4 regions of the Oleidesulfovibrio alaskensis DSM 16109 genome follow, and region 1 is predicted to be linked to each of the others. Evidence: predicted binding sites of a transcription regulator. Region 1 holds the regulator's gene; each other region holds the start of a gene.
The links. The regulator sigma-54, encoded in region 1, starts transcription at its own class of promoters, with help from an activator protein. The targets are predictions, from matches to a motif close to CTGGCACGGNNNNTGCTT.
Positions count from the first base shown of each region.

Region 2: a site for sigma-54 is predicted at 2,629-2,646, ahead of H586_RS19815 (THxN family PEP-CTERM protein). Genes of this name have one in related genera too.
Region 3: a site for sigma-54 is predicted at 1,876-1,893, ahead of H586_RS0105545 (YeiH family protein). Genes of this name have one in related genera too.
Region 4: a site for sigma-54 is predicted at 1,990-2,007, ahead of flgF (flagellar basal-body rod protein FlgF). Genes of this name have one in related genera too.

Region 1 covers NZ_AXWQ01000015.1:97,254-100,878, forward strand. The annotation lists gene hpf (ribosome hibernation-promoting factor, HPF/YfiA family) at 1-268, opposite strand, end outside; gene rpoN (RNA polymerase factor sigma-54) at 319-1,743, opposite strand; gene lptB (LPS export ABC transporter ATP-binding protein) at 1,936-2,658, opposite strand; gene H586_RS0110395 (LptA/OstA family protein) at 2,659-3,198, opposite strand; gene lptC (LPS export ABC transporter periplasmic protein LptC) at 3,185-3,625, opposite strand, start outside.
Region 2 covers NZ_AXWQ01000004.1:474,194-477,818, forward strand. The annotation lists gene H586_RS0102475 (SulP family inorganic anion transporter) at 1-302, shown strand, start outside; gene H586_RS0102485 (THxN family PEP-CTERM protein) at 532-1,311, opposite strand; gene H586_RS19815 (THxN family PEP-CTERM protein) at 1,780-2,571, opposite strand; gene H586_RS19820 (THxN family PEP-CTERM protein) at 2,845-3,625, opposite strand, start outside.
Region 3 covers NZ_AXWQ01000006.1:104,341-107,965, forward strand. The annotation lists gene H586_RS0105545 (YeiH family protein) at 36-1,778, opposite strand; tRNA gene H586_RS0105550 (tRNA-Leu) at 2,121-2,207, shown strand; gene H586_RS0105565 (hypothetical protein) at 3,087-3,625, opposite strand, start outside.
Region 4 covers NZ_KI519494.1:403,038-406,662, reverse strand. The annotation lists gene flgA (flagellar basal body P-ring formation chaperone FlgA) at 1-245, opposite strand, end outside; gene flgG (flagellar basal-body rod protein FlgG) at 347-1,132, opposite strand; gene flgF (flagellar basal-body rod protein FlgF) at 1,160-1,942, opposite strand; gene H586_RS0113855 (ribosome maturation factor RimP) at 2,267-2,782, shown strand; gene nusA (transcription termination factor NusA) at 2,819-3,625, shown strand, end outside.

The DNA of each region.
Region 1 (3,625 bases):
GTTTCTTGACCTGTGCTTCCAGCTTATCCAGCACAAGATCAATAGTGGCATACATATCCTCGCTCTGCTCCACTGCAGAGAGATTCAACCCCTCGCCCGTGCATTGTACTTCCGCCTTGTGCCGGAATTTATCAACGCTCAACAGAACCTGTAACTCAAGGTTTTCTGACTTATTCAAAAAGCGTCCGAGCTTTTCAAAACGGCGGTTGGCATACTTTTTCAAGTGATCGGAAGGCTCGAAGTTCTTGAAAGTGAAAGCGATGTTCATAAAAACCTCCAGAGATTCAGTTCAGGCATTTCTGCCGGAAATCCTTTGGCCTAAAATACAGCTTTTCGTTTCGAAGAAGAAGGGATTCCCATAGCTGTACGATACTTCGCCACGGTTCTTCGAGCAATATTGACTTGCAACTTTTCTTTAAGAATTTCTCCGATCTTTTCGTCACTGAGCGGTTCTTTAGGATTTTCTTCAGAAATCAGGTTCTTTATCAGCGCTTTCACACTTTCAGAACCTACCTCTGTTCCGTCATTTAACGCCAGTGCACTGTTAAAGAAATACTTAAGCTCCACAATACCATGGGGGGTAGCCACATACTTATTTGTTGTAATACGGCTGACGGTTGATTCGTGCATTCCTATATCGTCCGCTATATCCTTGAGAATAAGCGGGCGAAGCCGGGATACGCCTTCCTCGAAAAAACCCCTCTGATATTTAATAATGCTCTCAACTACTTTGTACAGGGTTCGCTGCCGTTGATAAAGGCTTTTTATAAGCCACGAGGCGGAGCGCATTTTTTCCTGCACGTAGTCCTTTTCTTTATCAGTGGAGCCCTTGACGCCTTCTTTATAAAATTCACTCAGCTGGAGATGTGGCAGGCCGTCTTCGTTCAGCAGGATGATAAAATCATCCTCGCTTTTATACACGTAGACATCGGGGCTGACATACGCGGGCTGTTCGTTACCGAAACGGGAGCCCGGCATGGGGTCAAGAGTCTGGATAAGGTCAAGATATTCTTTAAGGTCGTCCATTCCCAGACGATATTTTCTGAGAAGAGGCTTGTACCGTCGTTTTTCCAGGTCTTCCAGATGATCGCGGATCAGCTCGACAAGCACAGGGTCGCGGTCGTATCCAAGCACTTCGACCTGAACCAGAAGGCATTCCTGCGGAGTACGCGCCGCTATGCCCACGGGATCAAGCCGCTGCAGCAGGTGCAGCGTTTCTTCCACCTCTGCCGTACCGGCACCGGCCATTTCCGCCACGTTTTCCACCGTCGCCTGCAGATAGCCCGCAGGCGAAAGGTTGCCGATTATGACCTCTGCTATGTCCAGCTGTTTTTCCGTGGCGGAAGACAAGCGCAGCTGCCAGCTGAGATGCCCTTCCAGCGTGGGGCTGGATGAAAAACGAGCCTCAAAGGCGGTCATCTCTTCCGGCACTTCCGCGTCGCGTCCGCCTGCCTGTTTGCCGGTACTGGCAAAATCGCCAAGATAGTTTTCCCAGTCGGCATTCTTTACCAATTCCTGACGGAAAGGGTCGGCTTCTTCTGCTCTCGGGGCTCTCTCTTCAGCCTGAGAGACTGGGCGCTCTTCCTGTGTTTCTTCAAGAAACGGGTTTTCCAGCAGTTCCTGCTGAACGGTTTCAACGAGCTCGACGCGTGAAAGCTGCAACAGTTTGATCGCCTGCTGAAGCTGGGGCGTCATCACAAGCTGCTGAGCGAGTTTAAGCTGCTGTCGTAACTCTAAAGCCATTGTTCAACCGAATCCTTAAGATTATAAAAGCTGAATATATTTTGTTTTTATTGCTCAGGGAATATCAAATCCCTGATGCCGGAGACAGCGGAAACGTATATTCCGTGCTGTTATCCAAAAATCATTCCAAAATGCATTCCATGACTCTTTTCTGCCACATATATCTGTGTGATGCAACCGGAGCCGGGGGACTTACAGGCAGAAGCCCTCTCCCAGATAGACACTGCGGGCCTTGGGATCGGCCACAATGGCTTCCGGAGTGCCTTCCAGAATGACCCTTCCTTCGTAAACGAGATAAGCCCTGTCGCAGATATTCAATGTTTCACGTACATTATGATCAGAGATCAACACCCCGATACCTTTGTCGCGCAGTTTTTTGATGATTTCCTGAATATCATCCACGGCCAGAGGATCAATGCCGGCAAACGGTTCATCAAGCAGGATGAACTTCGGGGCGCGGATGAGGGCCCGGGCGATTTCCAGCCGCCGCCGTTCACCGCCGGACAGGTGCATGGCGTATGAATCGGCGATGTGGGTGATGCCGAACTCTTCAAGCAGTTCCTGCGCTCTTGCCTGCTGAGCTTTTTTGCTCAACCCCACATGTTCCAGAATCATCTGCAGATTCTGAGTGACAGTGAGTTTTTTAAAAACAGAACTTTCCTGAGGCAGATAGCTCAAACCGATACGGGCGCGTTCATGCAGCGGCCAGTCGGATATGCTCAGGTCATCCAGCTGCACCTCGCCGGCATTGGGCTTTACAATGCCTATGAGCATATAAAAGGTCGTGGTCTTGCCCGCGCCGTTGGGGCCCAGCAGGCCGACAATTTCCCCCTGTTTCACATTCAGGGAAACGCCGCAGACCACTTCGCGCGAACCGTATTGCTTGCGCAACCCTGTAGCCTGAATGACCGCCATTTACTTCTTCATCCTTTTGGGGGCGGAAAAAACCGCATTGACGGGCTTACCAGGCGCGCCCAACACTTCACTTCTGTTCTCGTTCACATAAAACCTGATTTCCTGCCCGCCGATACTGTTGCCCTCGTCGCGAAGTACGGGGTCTCCTTCCATCACAAGCAGTCCTTCCGAAACCTTGTAGGTGGCCTTGCGGCATTCTCCCGATTTCGTCAGCTGCTTCATGCGTACGTTACCTTCGGCCACCAGCCTGTTGATCTGGCCGGCGTCAATGGCAGGGCCTTCGGCGTCGTTTTGCTTCGCGGCGGCACTGGCGTTCTTGTCCAGATAGACGGAGATGGAGTCCGCCCACAGTTCAAATTCACCGCGCTGCACGTATACATCCTGTTCAAAAATGATCAGCTGGGCGTTGGCGTCATAAGTCATGGTCTTAGATGTGATGGAGGTGGGAATATCCTCTGCCGCGGTGGCGGGGGCGGCCTGCAAAACCAGACAGGCAAGCAGCACCATAATCATGTGGCCTGTTATGCTAATTCTGTTCATGACGTTTTTCTCCTCGGGCTAAGCCGCTGAAGCCGTCTTCAAGGTACAGAACCATGTCAACGCTTCCGCGGGCTTTAATGACGTTAGTGTCCAGCAGCCACAGCACGTCATGCATGGTACCGTTCATGGCGCCGGTTTCAAACCATACCTTTTCGGGCATGGTCAGTTCACGGGAGCTGCCAAGGTAGGTCAGCAGAGATGTTTTAAGCATTTTGTCTGTCTGCACCAGAACCACATCGTCCCACAGACGCATGGACTGGCTGCTCTGCTTTATTTCGCCCCAGCGCGCTTTAACACTCAGGTTGTCGTTTTGTTTTTCAAGAAAATAGACAATGTCGGGCTGCTTGATGCGTACAGTGTCGCCCTGCTGGTCATAAAACGCTTTTTCAGCTTCCAGCGTCCACAGTTCGCGTCCTTTTTCGCCCTG
Region 2 (3,625 bases), on a different contig from region 1:
TCTTTATATTGCGCCTGCGCAAAGTGCCCACAGTAGACTCCACGGCCATCAACGCTCTGGAACTGCTGCATGCCCGCTGCAAAGCCAACGGAACAGTGCTGCTGCTTTCCGGCCTGCGCAAGGCCCCGCTGCAGGAATTACAGCGGCTCGGAACACTGGACATTATCGGCCGCCGCAACATTATGCCGGACATAAACGCAGCCCTTGAACGGGCACGCGCCATCACCGGCACACATGACAGGACACGCAGGCAGCCGGACCGCCACAGCTCATCCGGCCGCACCGCTTCTTCCCTTTCCTGACAATAATAAAGCGCTCCTTAGGGGGCGCTTTATTATTACAGTCCGCCCCGCGGCATCCGGCAGCATATCTCTGTGCACTGCACTCGCCGGCATAAGACCTCCGGCACGCCTGCAGGATGCCCGCCCGCAAGCACAACAGCATTTTTCCGGCGGGAATGCACTGCGCAAAAAAAGCAGGCCCTGTTTCCAGAGCCTGCCGTTTGCTGTCCGATATACGCGCTGAATAATGTTACGCGTTTTTCTTTTTCATGCGGGAATAAACCCCGAGAGCAAGTATGCCCATACCCATGAGGCCCAGAGTGGCAGGTTCGGGCGCAGGAGTGGGTTGCTGACGATGGCTGATGGAAAAATACGAATCCACGGAGGTTTTAGAATTTTCCGGTGTAAGCCAGCCATAGTAGGTTATGCTTTTGTCCAGCTTCAGTGCTTCGACATACGAATCGGGTATGATGCCGTAGCTGCTGCTGAAATCCAGCGTATACCACTCACCGTCGTATTCAAACCCTTCTGTTGTCACCCCGGGATTGGTCAGGATGAACACATCGCTGGTAAGTCCGCCGTTGTTAGGTGTTTCGTAAAAGTCAAATTCAAGAAAGGTGGTAAGAGCTTTTTTCTCTCCATAATACGGATCCAGAGCCCACAGAGCCAGTTCGGCTTTCACCCTGCCGGAGGTCAGAGTATCAGTTGTCACGGGCATGTTGGTATGGGTCATGGTGGTTGCATAGGCAGCATCACCATCAGTATCAACATTTCCCCATGTATAACTTGTCAGTTTGATGCTGCTGCGCTTTTCCCAAGAACCCCAGCTGAGATCTGTGTAGGCTCTTTCACCATCAATCTTCTGGCGCCCCCAGTAACCCACGTTTCCGTTACGGCCGGACATTTCCCAGTCGGTGAAACCGATATGGTATGAGTATTGCCAGCTGTTGACCACAGCTGCAGACGCAGCAGATGCCACAAGAATACCCGCCGCAAAGACGGCGCACGCAAAAAGAGCACGAATTTTCATGAGCTGATTCCCCCCAGCTTTTAGTAGCCACCCGTTGCAGGCGGCATATCTGACAAGCAATCGCCGTGCCTGTATATTTTTTCCATATAGCGTCAACAGGTTACCACTATGTACTACATCGGAAAACCCATCGGAAACTGTAATACTTTTCGACACCTTCGCATGCATTATACCACAAATTGACAGCCGGGCAATACCTGAGACTTGTTGGTCAGGCAGTGGCGGTGACAGCCCGGCACCGCCTGCGGGAAAAAGTACGCGCGTTACAGCCTGCACCGGCCTTACGGGCTTCTTACAGCACTGCCCCCGCCTGTCACCACACATAACGCCTGCTGTTCCGGAAAAAACGGCATCAAACGCACACCGCATTGTACCGGTGTATCTCCATGGTTTCGCGCACATGGCAGCAGCATAAAAAAAGGCAGGCTCTGCCATCAGAGCCTGCCGGTATGCGGTGCGACAGGTTCATCAGGAACGCTTCGCAACATTTCTTTTCATACGGGAATACACGCCAAGAGCCACCAGCCCCAGCCCCATGAGCCCGAGCGTTGCAGGCTCCGGCGCAGGTGTGGGTTGCGGCCGATGCGTGATGGTAAAGCTGGTGTCCACCGTAGTGTCTGCATTTTCAGGAGTCAGCCAGCCGTAGTACGTGATGGATGTGTCCAGCCCCAGAGCTTCGATGTAGGACTCGGGGATGACACCGTAACTGCTGCCGAAATCAAGCGTGTACCACTCTCCGCCGTATTCGAAGCCTTCGGTGGTCACCCCGGGGTTGGTCAGAATGAACACGTCATCAGTAAGCAGCCCGTTATTGGGGGTCTCATAAAATGCAAATTCCAGAGCCGTGGACAACGCTATTTCTGAGCCATGGTACGGATCAAGAGCTCTCAGTTCGAGCATGGCCTTGACGGTACCGGATACCAGCGACCCGCCGTAAGTGGGCGAGTTGCTGTGCGTCATGGACATGGCATGCGCGGCATCACCGTTGGTGTGCACAATACCGCTGGTTCCGCTGTCCAGCGAGATTCCGCTCCAGCCGTTCCAGTTATCGCCCCAGTACAGATTCTTGTAGGCCTTCTCGCCATCTATCCAGGTTTTTCCCCACTTAGAAGGTCTGGTCCAGCGGTCGGACATTTTCCAGTCGGTAAAACCGGCGTTGTAGGTGTAGCCCCACGAAGTAACCACGGCAGCAGAAGCAACGGCCGCAAAAAGAAGATTGAAAACAAGAATACCAGTTATTGTAACAATACGAGTGTGCATAACAGCTTCCTTACACAAATAGTAATGAGTTCTTTCCTCGGTAGAGGCACACTGGTTAAGCAAACAGCGTTCCATGCAATCTAACACAATCTAATCTAACATGTTAGGCAAAACCCTACCCATGATTGACTGTATTTTAACTGTAAATAAATCCGACACCAGTTATAACTACCGACATCACCCCCGACAGGAGCAGACACTCATTCCGGATTTTGTGCACAAAAAAAGCGGCCCGCAGGCGGACCGCTTGGCAGATTCAGCACTTGCAGCAACTCAGCTTTTTTTGCGGCGCTGCCACAGAGCGTATCCGCCCATGGCCAGCATACCCAGTCCCATAAGCCCCATTGTTGCGGGCTCCGGAGCATGCGCGGGCTGGGGCATCACATGCGAAATTGAAAAGCTGGTGTCCACCACGGTACTGTCAAATTCCGAGGTAACCCATCCATAATATGTAAGTCCCGTATCCAGCCCGATCCGCTGAATGTAATATTCCGGAATAACGCCGAAGCTCCCGCCGAAGTCCAGCGTGTACCACTCACCGTCATACTCAAAACCTTCAAAGGTGACCTGCGGATTGTTCAAAATAAACACATCGCGGCTCATTCCTTCAAATATGGACTTTTCATAAAAGCTGAAATCAAGTTCGGTGGAAAGCGTTGCAGGCTCACCCGCCACAGGCTCCAGCGCCTGAAGTTCAAGTACGGCTTTCACCGTGCCGGAGACAAGCGCGCTTGTTGTCCATCTGTTGTAGTGCGTCATGGTCATGGCTGCGGCAGGCGCACCGCCTGTGTTCACCACACCGGAAACAGGTGCGTTGAGTTCAATGCGGGACTGAAACAAGGGAAGCAGGCTGGAGCCCCACCAGAGGGTATGGTAGCCGGTCTCGCCGTTCAGATTGACCGGTCCCTTCACCCCGCCGGAGTCTCCGGACTGTGCCCATGTCCAGTCCACAAAACCGGCATCATAAGAATACTGCCAGGAAGTTACCACCCCGGCCGATGCTGACGAAACAAAGATAAGCGTCACAACAAGCACCATTGCAATCCGACAGACA
Region 3 (3,625 bases), on a different contig from region 1:
CCCCGCATTTCACGTAAGGATACGCTTTCCGGGCCTTAGATCTGCGCGGTGATTTCGGGGAATACCACGTAGAACATGATGTAGGCCATGGTCAGAGTCAGCATCAGGTTGAAGGACTGACCGCAGACGTACAGGATAAGAGGCTTGCCGCCCTTGAAGTAGTGGGCAAGCTCGCGGAAGTTGGTTGCCAGACCGATGGCGGCGAAGGACAGGGCAAAGAACCAACCGCGCAGCAGACGGCTGCCGCCGCGGGTGACACCCTGATCCAGCATGGAGTAGCCAAGGTCGCTGCCCATGCTGCCATCAAGAATGGAGAACAGGATGGAGGCAGCCATGAAGCCCAGAACGAACTTGGGGAAACGGTGCCAGATTTCGGCAGCGCCCACGGTCTTGCCGGCTTCGCATTCAACGCGGGTGCACCAGTACACAGCCACGCCGAAGGCGGTAACGCCGATAAGCACGTTCTGAATCATCTTGATGGTAGCGGCAACGTACAGAGCTTTTTCACCCAGGAACGCACCTGCAGCTGCCACGGCGCCGGTGGCGTCGATGGTACCGCCCATCCACGCGCCGCCGAGAATTTCAGGTATGCCCACAGCCTTGATGAAGGCAGGCATGACGATCATCATGATGGCAGTGAAGACCAGCGAAAGACCGATGGACAGGGTAAGCTCTTCCTTTTTGGCGCGGCAGGCCGCAGCCGTGGCGATAGCGGCAGAGGTGCCGCACACCGACATGTCGGCGGAGATAACCATGTTCAGGGTCTTGGAAGGAATACGCAGCACCTTCTGACCGAAGATGAAGGTGGAGATAAGTACAACAGGGGTAACAACCCACGCCACGAAGATACCGGGAATACCGATGGCGACGATCTTGTTGAACATCACTTCCGCGCCCAGCAGTACCAGACCGGTCTTGATGAAGTATTCCACTTCGCAGGCGGGCTTGACCCAGCTGGGAGTGCCGAGGGTGTTGGCGATAACCATACCCAGCAGAACGCCCCATGCTTCAGCGCCGAAGCCGTACTGCTTGGAAATGGTGTGCGCGCCCAGCGTGTAGGCCAGAACCGACACCAGAAACACGATGCCGAAGCCCTTGGCAAATGCGCCTACGCTTTTGCCCATAAAATGAATGCCGATACCGAAGAACAGAATAAAGAACACGCACAGACCGATCAGAGTCGGAATGACGTTGTAGGCTTTGTAGGAAACCTTTTTCTTGGCTTTGGCTTCCTGAGCCTTGGCAGCGCGCCAGTCGGCGATTTCAGCCTGTGCGGCTTCATTCAGACCGGCGTTCTGGAACGAAGCGGCTGCGGCTGCTTCCTGTGCTACCTTTGCTTCTGCAAAGGCGGCTGCAGTGGCGGCCTTGGCCTTTTCGTAAGCAGGCTTGCCCTTTTCATTCTTGGCCTTGGCAACTTCTTCAGACATGATGAAGGCGTCAAGGGGGTTGGTCTTCCAGGTATTGGGACGAGCTGTCCAGTGCTTCACAAACTTGCCGAAGCCGGAAGAAGAAGCCTTGAGCTTTTTCTTGCCTTCCTGAGCATCGTACCATTCAAGAGTCTTGAAAGGTGCGCGGGCAGCCTCTTCCTGCTGCACCGCATTGTACTTGGCAATCTTCTGTGCGAACTCTTCTTTGGGTCCGAAGTTGAAGTATGCAAAAATACAAACAAAAATGACAAGAAAACCAAGCCAGATCGCCCAGTAATCTTCCTTGGTCCACAAATCGGACAACCGGCTTTGGCCTGTGTCCACGACAACGTTGCTGTTCTGTTCCGCCATGAGAGCCTTATCCTCCTTAAAACTGATTGATGACTCGCCTCCGAACATCCAACAGGGCTTGCCCCGCCCGTACCCGAAAGGCGTCTCCGCCACAGTATAACAAGAAGCGTGCCAGACCCGTTGCCCTTACGGACCGGCGCACAGGGCGGCTTGCCGGGCAGTCTGCCGCATGCCGGACGCATACCTCTGTTGACAGTTGCAAACCAAAGTTACCATATCGCTTGTGCTTTGTCTCACTATTACTCTTTTTTTCTTATTTCCAAAAAAAGTTCTTGCGCTCCGCAGGCAATCCGTATAAACACCTTTCCTCGACGCACTCGTTACGCGGATGCGCCGTACCGTGCCGAGGTGGTGGAATTGGTAGACACGCTAGGTTCAGGGTCTAGTGGGGGTTCCCCCGTGGGAGTTCGAGTCTCCCCCCCGGCACCACGAATGTAAAAGGAGTCTGTTAGCAGACTCCTTTTTTTTGTTACCCGCTGCATCCGGCCAGCCCGTGCGCATCAATGCACTGCCCGCCCGACAAACGCCTGTCGGGCGCCCCGCATGCGCCCCATATGCCCCATATCCCCTGAAACTTTGACCTTCTCACACAAAATCCGCACTCTTTTTCTTTTCCGGTACAGCTCCGGCAGACGCCGCACAGGCCGCACCGGATATCCGCTGTTCCGGTGAACGTGAATCCGGATACTCTCATGTGCCGGACATGCCCTCCGGCGCATTCGTACATTCTTGCAGCGCTAGTATCCCGTATTTTCCAGCCGAATCTATGCCGCCCGAATCTCTGCATCCTGATGTGTCAGCCCGCGCATCATAGCATCGTCGACTCAAGCCAAACAAAAAACGTAATAAGCTGGACAGTTATAAAACAACTGTCATATCAGGCGACCTGTCCCGATTCCGCAGTTTCGCTGTACACAAAACCGGTATGCCTCCGGCAGTATGCACATCGCCCTTTTTTTCACATATTTTGCCCGAAAAAAAAGTTCCGCTGTTTTCACACCACACAAAGTGACAACTCAGGTTTACACAAGGGGTTCCCGCCGGCTTTTCCGCCGGGTGATATTTCCTCCGCCGCTTGCAGGGCACAGCCTGCCGGTCTGCCTTCCCGACCGTGCATCTGAAGGATAGTTTCTCCACTGCACCGCGATGCACCATGGAAAAATCTCCCGGCATAGTGATATGCCCCCCATCAGGTGAATGGTTTCAGCCTGGGGGGCTTTATCACCATGTCCACCTGATGGGGGGCATATCACTGGCGGGGCAGTTTCTGCATACAAAAAAACGCGGCCGGATAACCGGCCGCGTCTGTCATGGCAAAAGAAACTGCTCCAGCCGCCTTGCATACTGACGGGTGGTCTCCGCCTGAAACTCGGGGGCCACATGATCTTCCGAGTCCCCCAATCTGTCAGCGGAAAGCGGAAAAAGCTCCGGCACCACTGTCAGATGGCGCGTCTTGTTCAGCAGCCGCCACACCTCGCGCACATATCCGGCAGAATGCGCAATGACTTCCTCATGCATGGGGCCGAACACAAAAATACAGCGTACCCCCCGTGCAGCGCAATATGCGGCAAATTCATCAAGAGCCTGTACCACACGCTCACGCGGAGTCCCTGTTATCCAGTTTTTCACACCAAGTGTGCGTCCGCCGTTGTTGAATCTGCTGTCAGCCTGTTCCGTATACAATGTCCCGGCACTCAGCTCCGGCGTCATATCCGTCATACCGTGCCGGAGATGCCCAAGATCGGTGACGAACTGCAGATAGCCCGCCAGCACATCAATCGCCGTCACATTGTCACTCACGGCGATGCTCCGCCATGTCTGCGGACACCATGGGTCAACCGTGGCAT
Region 4 (3,625 bases), on a different contig from region 1:
AGCCGCGGGCCGGTTATGCTCATGGTTCTGCCGGTCTTATCCGGTGATTCCCACAACGGCCGGCGGGCAAGCTGCTGCCACAGTTCCGGCGGCATTTCTCCCACGGGTGAAGCTATTTCACCCAGCAGCACCATATCTCCGTGCACCACCGCCGCATCGCGCAGCTGCAGACGCCACGTGCCCGTAAGAGAAGCTCCGGCGGGAACAGCAGCCAGCACGGCCAGCAGCACGGCCAGCAGCACCATGTGCAGGCCCCGCAGGCCACACCGCGAAAGAGACTCTGCCGCGGCGCCTGAATACGGTTTTGCAACGGACATCCACATACGCACGATCCCCCGCAGACGCATCAGGCGCGCTTGAGCTGGGTTGCCGTCTGCAGCATGTTGTCCGAAGCCTGAATGGCCTTGGAGTTCATTTCGTACGCACGCTGCCCCACAATCATATTGACCATTTCGTCCACCACTTCCACGTTGGACATTTCCAGAAAGCCCTGCGCGATGGTGCCCACATTGTCTTCGCCGGGCACGCCCTCCACAGCCACACCGGAAGCCTCCGATGCAAGGTACAGGTTACGTCCGGCGGCCTGCAGTCCCGCGGGGTTGATGAACGTGTACAGCGGGATATCAGCCGCGGCCAGCTCTTCACCGTTCTTATCCAGCGCCGCGATGTGCCCGTTTTCGGTCACCACCACGTTTTTTGTTTCGGGCGGCACGGTGAATTCCGGCTCCAGCGGGTAACCGTTGGCCGTGACCACGGTGCCGTCCTGATTGAGCTTGAAAGCACCTGCGCGCGTGTAAGCCGGTTCGCCGTTCACGGTAACCTGAAAGAACCCGTCACCTTCAATGGCGAGGTCCAGCGGGTTGCCCGTGTTGGAGTAATCGCCCTGAGTGAAAAATTTGTGCACGGTGGTGGGACGCACACCGAGACCCACCTGAATACCCGTGGGAATACGCTGGTCGTTGCCGGTAACCGAGCCTGCGATCTTCATGTTCTGATACATGAGGTCCTCAAACTCGGCGCGGCTCTTTTTAAAGCCCAGTGTGTTCACGTTGGCGAGGTTGTTGGAAATGGTGTCAATATTAAGCTGCTGGGCGATCATACCTGTAGCAGCAGTCCAGAGAGAACGCATCATGACGGATATCCTCCGGTTTGCCGCACGTTACGCACGGCCCCTGCCCACCTGAGTGGTGGCCATTTTGTCCACGGCATCAGTGGTCTGCATAATTTTCTGATAAGCTTCAAACTGACGGTTGGCTTCGATCATGTTGACCATTTCAGTAACAACCTCGACGTTGGCCGTTTCCAGAAACCCCTGAAGCACCACGGGGTTTTCCACAGGAACCTCCTGCGCCTCCGCTCCCTCACGCAGTCGGAAAAGGTTGCTTCCCTGTTTTTCCAGCGCATCCAGATTGTCCAGCGTGACCACCTGCACCTGACCTATCTCTTCACCGTCGGCATAGATGGTGCCGTTTTCCGCCACTGTCAGATTGGCACGCGGCGGAATCTGTATGTCTCCGCCCGCTCCCAGCACGGGCCAGCCCTGCTGCGTTACCAGCTGACCGTCGGAAGTCTGACGGAAGTTGCCGTTACGGGTGTAGAACTCGCCGTCCGGGGTACGCACCTTGAAAAAGCCGTCGCCGTGCACGGCCATGTCCAGCGTACCGCCTGTCAGCTTCAGGCTGCCCTGACTGAAATCGGTCTTGGCCAGCGCTATGCGCGGTTTGGCAATGTGTATCGGCTCCGGAAACATCTTCTTGGAACGCACATTGGGTATGGGTTCCATCACCTCGTCATGGGCAAAGGAAAGAAAAGTGTCCTTGAACGCGAGCACGTCGCGTTTGTACCCGGTGGTATTCACGTTCGCCAGATTGTTGGCGATGTTGTTCAGCCGGTGTTCGTTGGTAAGCGCCCCGAATAACGCGCTATACATACTGTCTTGCATGGCAGCCTCCTTGGCGCGGCGCACAGGCGCCCGCACAGCCGGTCACGATGCAACATGCGGGCCAGCCTGTTCAGCCTTCTTTTAACCGGCGGCGCCGGTTTTTTGGTCTGCGGCCATTGACAACGTCTCGGGAGCAACATATACGATAGCGATTCAAATGTGCGGTTCCCACGTGGATGCTACCTGTTCTGGCCTACGCCGTGCAGGCAGACCGGATTATCACCGGCGGACATTGATACATCCTGTGGCCGCTAAGCGGCTGAACGCGGGGTGGCCGGCAAGGCCCCCTTTTTTTTTGCGGCAAGACCGCATGGTACGATGCATATGACCGTCACAACAATTCACGAACAACTGCTGGAAATCATCACCCCCGTCATCCGGTCCTTCGACCTTGAGTTGTGGGGCATGGACTTTATTCAGGGCGGCAAGGCCGTTCTGCGTATATATATTGACGGACCCGACGGCGTTACCATCGACCAGTGCGCCACTGTCTCGCGGCATATCGGGCTGGCACTGGAAGTCGAAGACATCATTGCCGGGGCTTACAACCTCGAGGTGTCGTCCCCGGGACTGGAACGGCCTTTGTTCAGCGCGGCACAGCTTGCCGCCTATAAAGGACACAAGGCAGAACTGGTGCTGCGCGCCCCCTGTGCGCAGTTTCCCGGACGGAAAAAATTTACCGGCGTTGTCGGAAACGTGGAAGGCGAAAACTTCACTCTGCAGATAGACCCGCTGAAAGGCGGCGACAACCTGCAGGAAGAACTCAGCGCGCACTGGGACGATGTGAAAAAAGCCAGACTGATCTACGATTTTGACAGCGAAAAAGGCCAGAAGCGCTAACGGCCGCCCGGACATATCGAGTCGGAGGAATTCCCCATGAGCATGGAATTGAAAAAAGCCATAGACCAGATCAGCAAAGACCGGGGGCTGGACCGGGCACTGCTGGTCGAAACGCTGGAAGAAGCGGTACGTACCTCCGTCATCCGCAAATACGGCGATGAGCTGGACCTTGAAGTCAACTTCAATGAAGAAACAGGCGAAATCGAGGTTTACCAGTTCAAAATCGTGACGGAAGAAGTGGAGGACGAGGCTTCGCAGATTTCTCTGGAAGACGCCCGCGCACACGACCCCAGCGTCCAGCTTGACGACGAGATGGGCTTTCGCCTGAAAATCGAAGATCTGGGCCGTATTGCCGCCCAGTCCGCCAAGCAGGTCATCATCCAGCGCATGCGGGATGCCGAGCAGGAAATCATATACGAAGAATTCAAGGACCGCCTGAACGAAGTCGCCAGCGGCATCATTCAGCGCAGAGACAAAACCGGCTGGATCATCAATCTGGGCCGTACCGAAGCGCTGCTGCCCAAAGACGAACAGATTCCGCGCGAACACTACAAGCGCGGCGACCGCGTGCAGGCCATCATCATAGAAGTGCGCAAGGAAGGCCGCGGCCCGCAGGTTGTGGTATCCCGTTCGCACCCCGACTACATGGCCGCGCTGTTCAAACGCGAAGTGCCCGAAGTGGATGACGAAACCGTTCAGGTGATGGGTGTTGCCCGCGATCCGGGCAGCCGCGCCAAAGTGGCTGTCACCTCGCGGGACCGCGATGTCGATCCGGTGGGTGCCTGTGTGGGCATACGCGGTTCGCGCATTCAGAATATCGTGCAGGAACTGCGCGGCGAACGC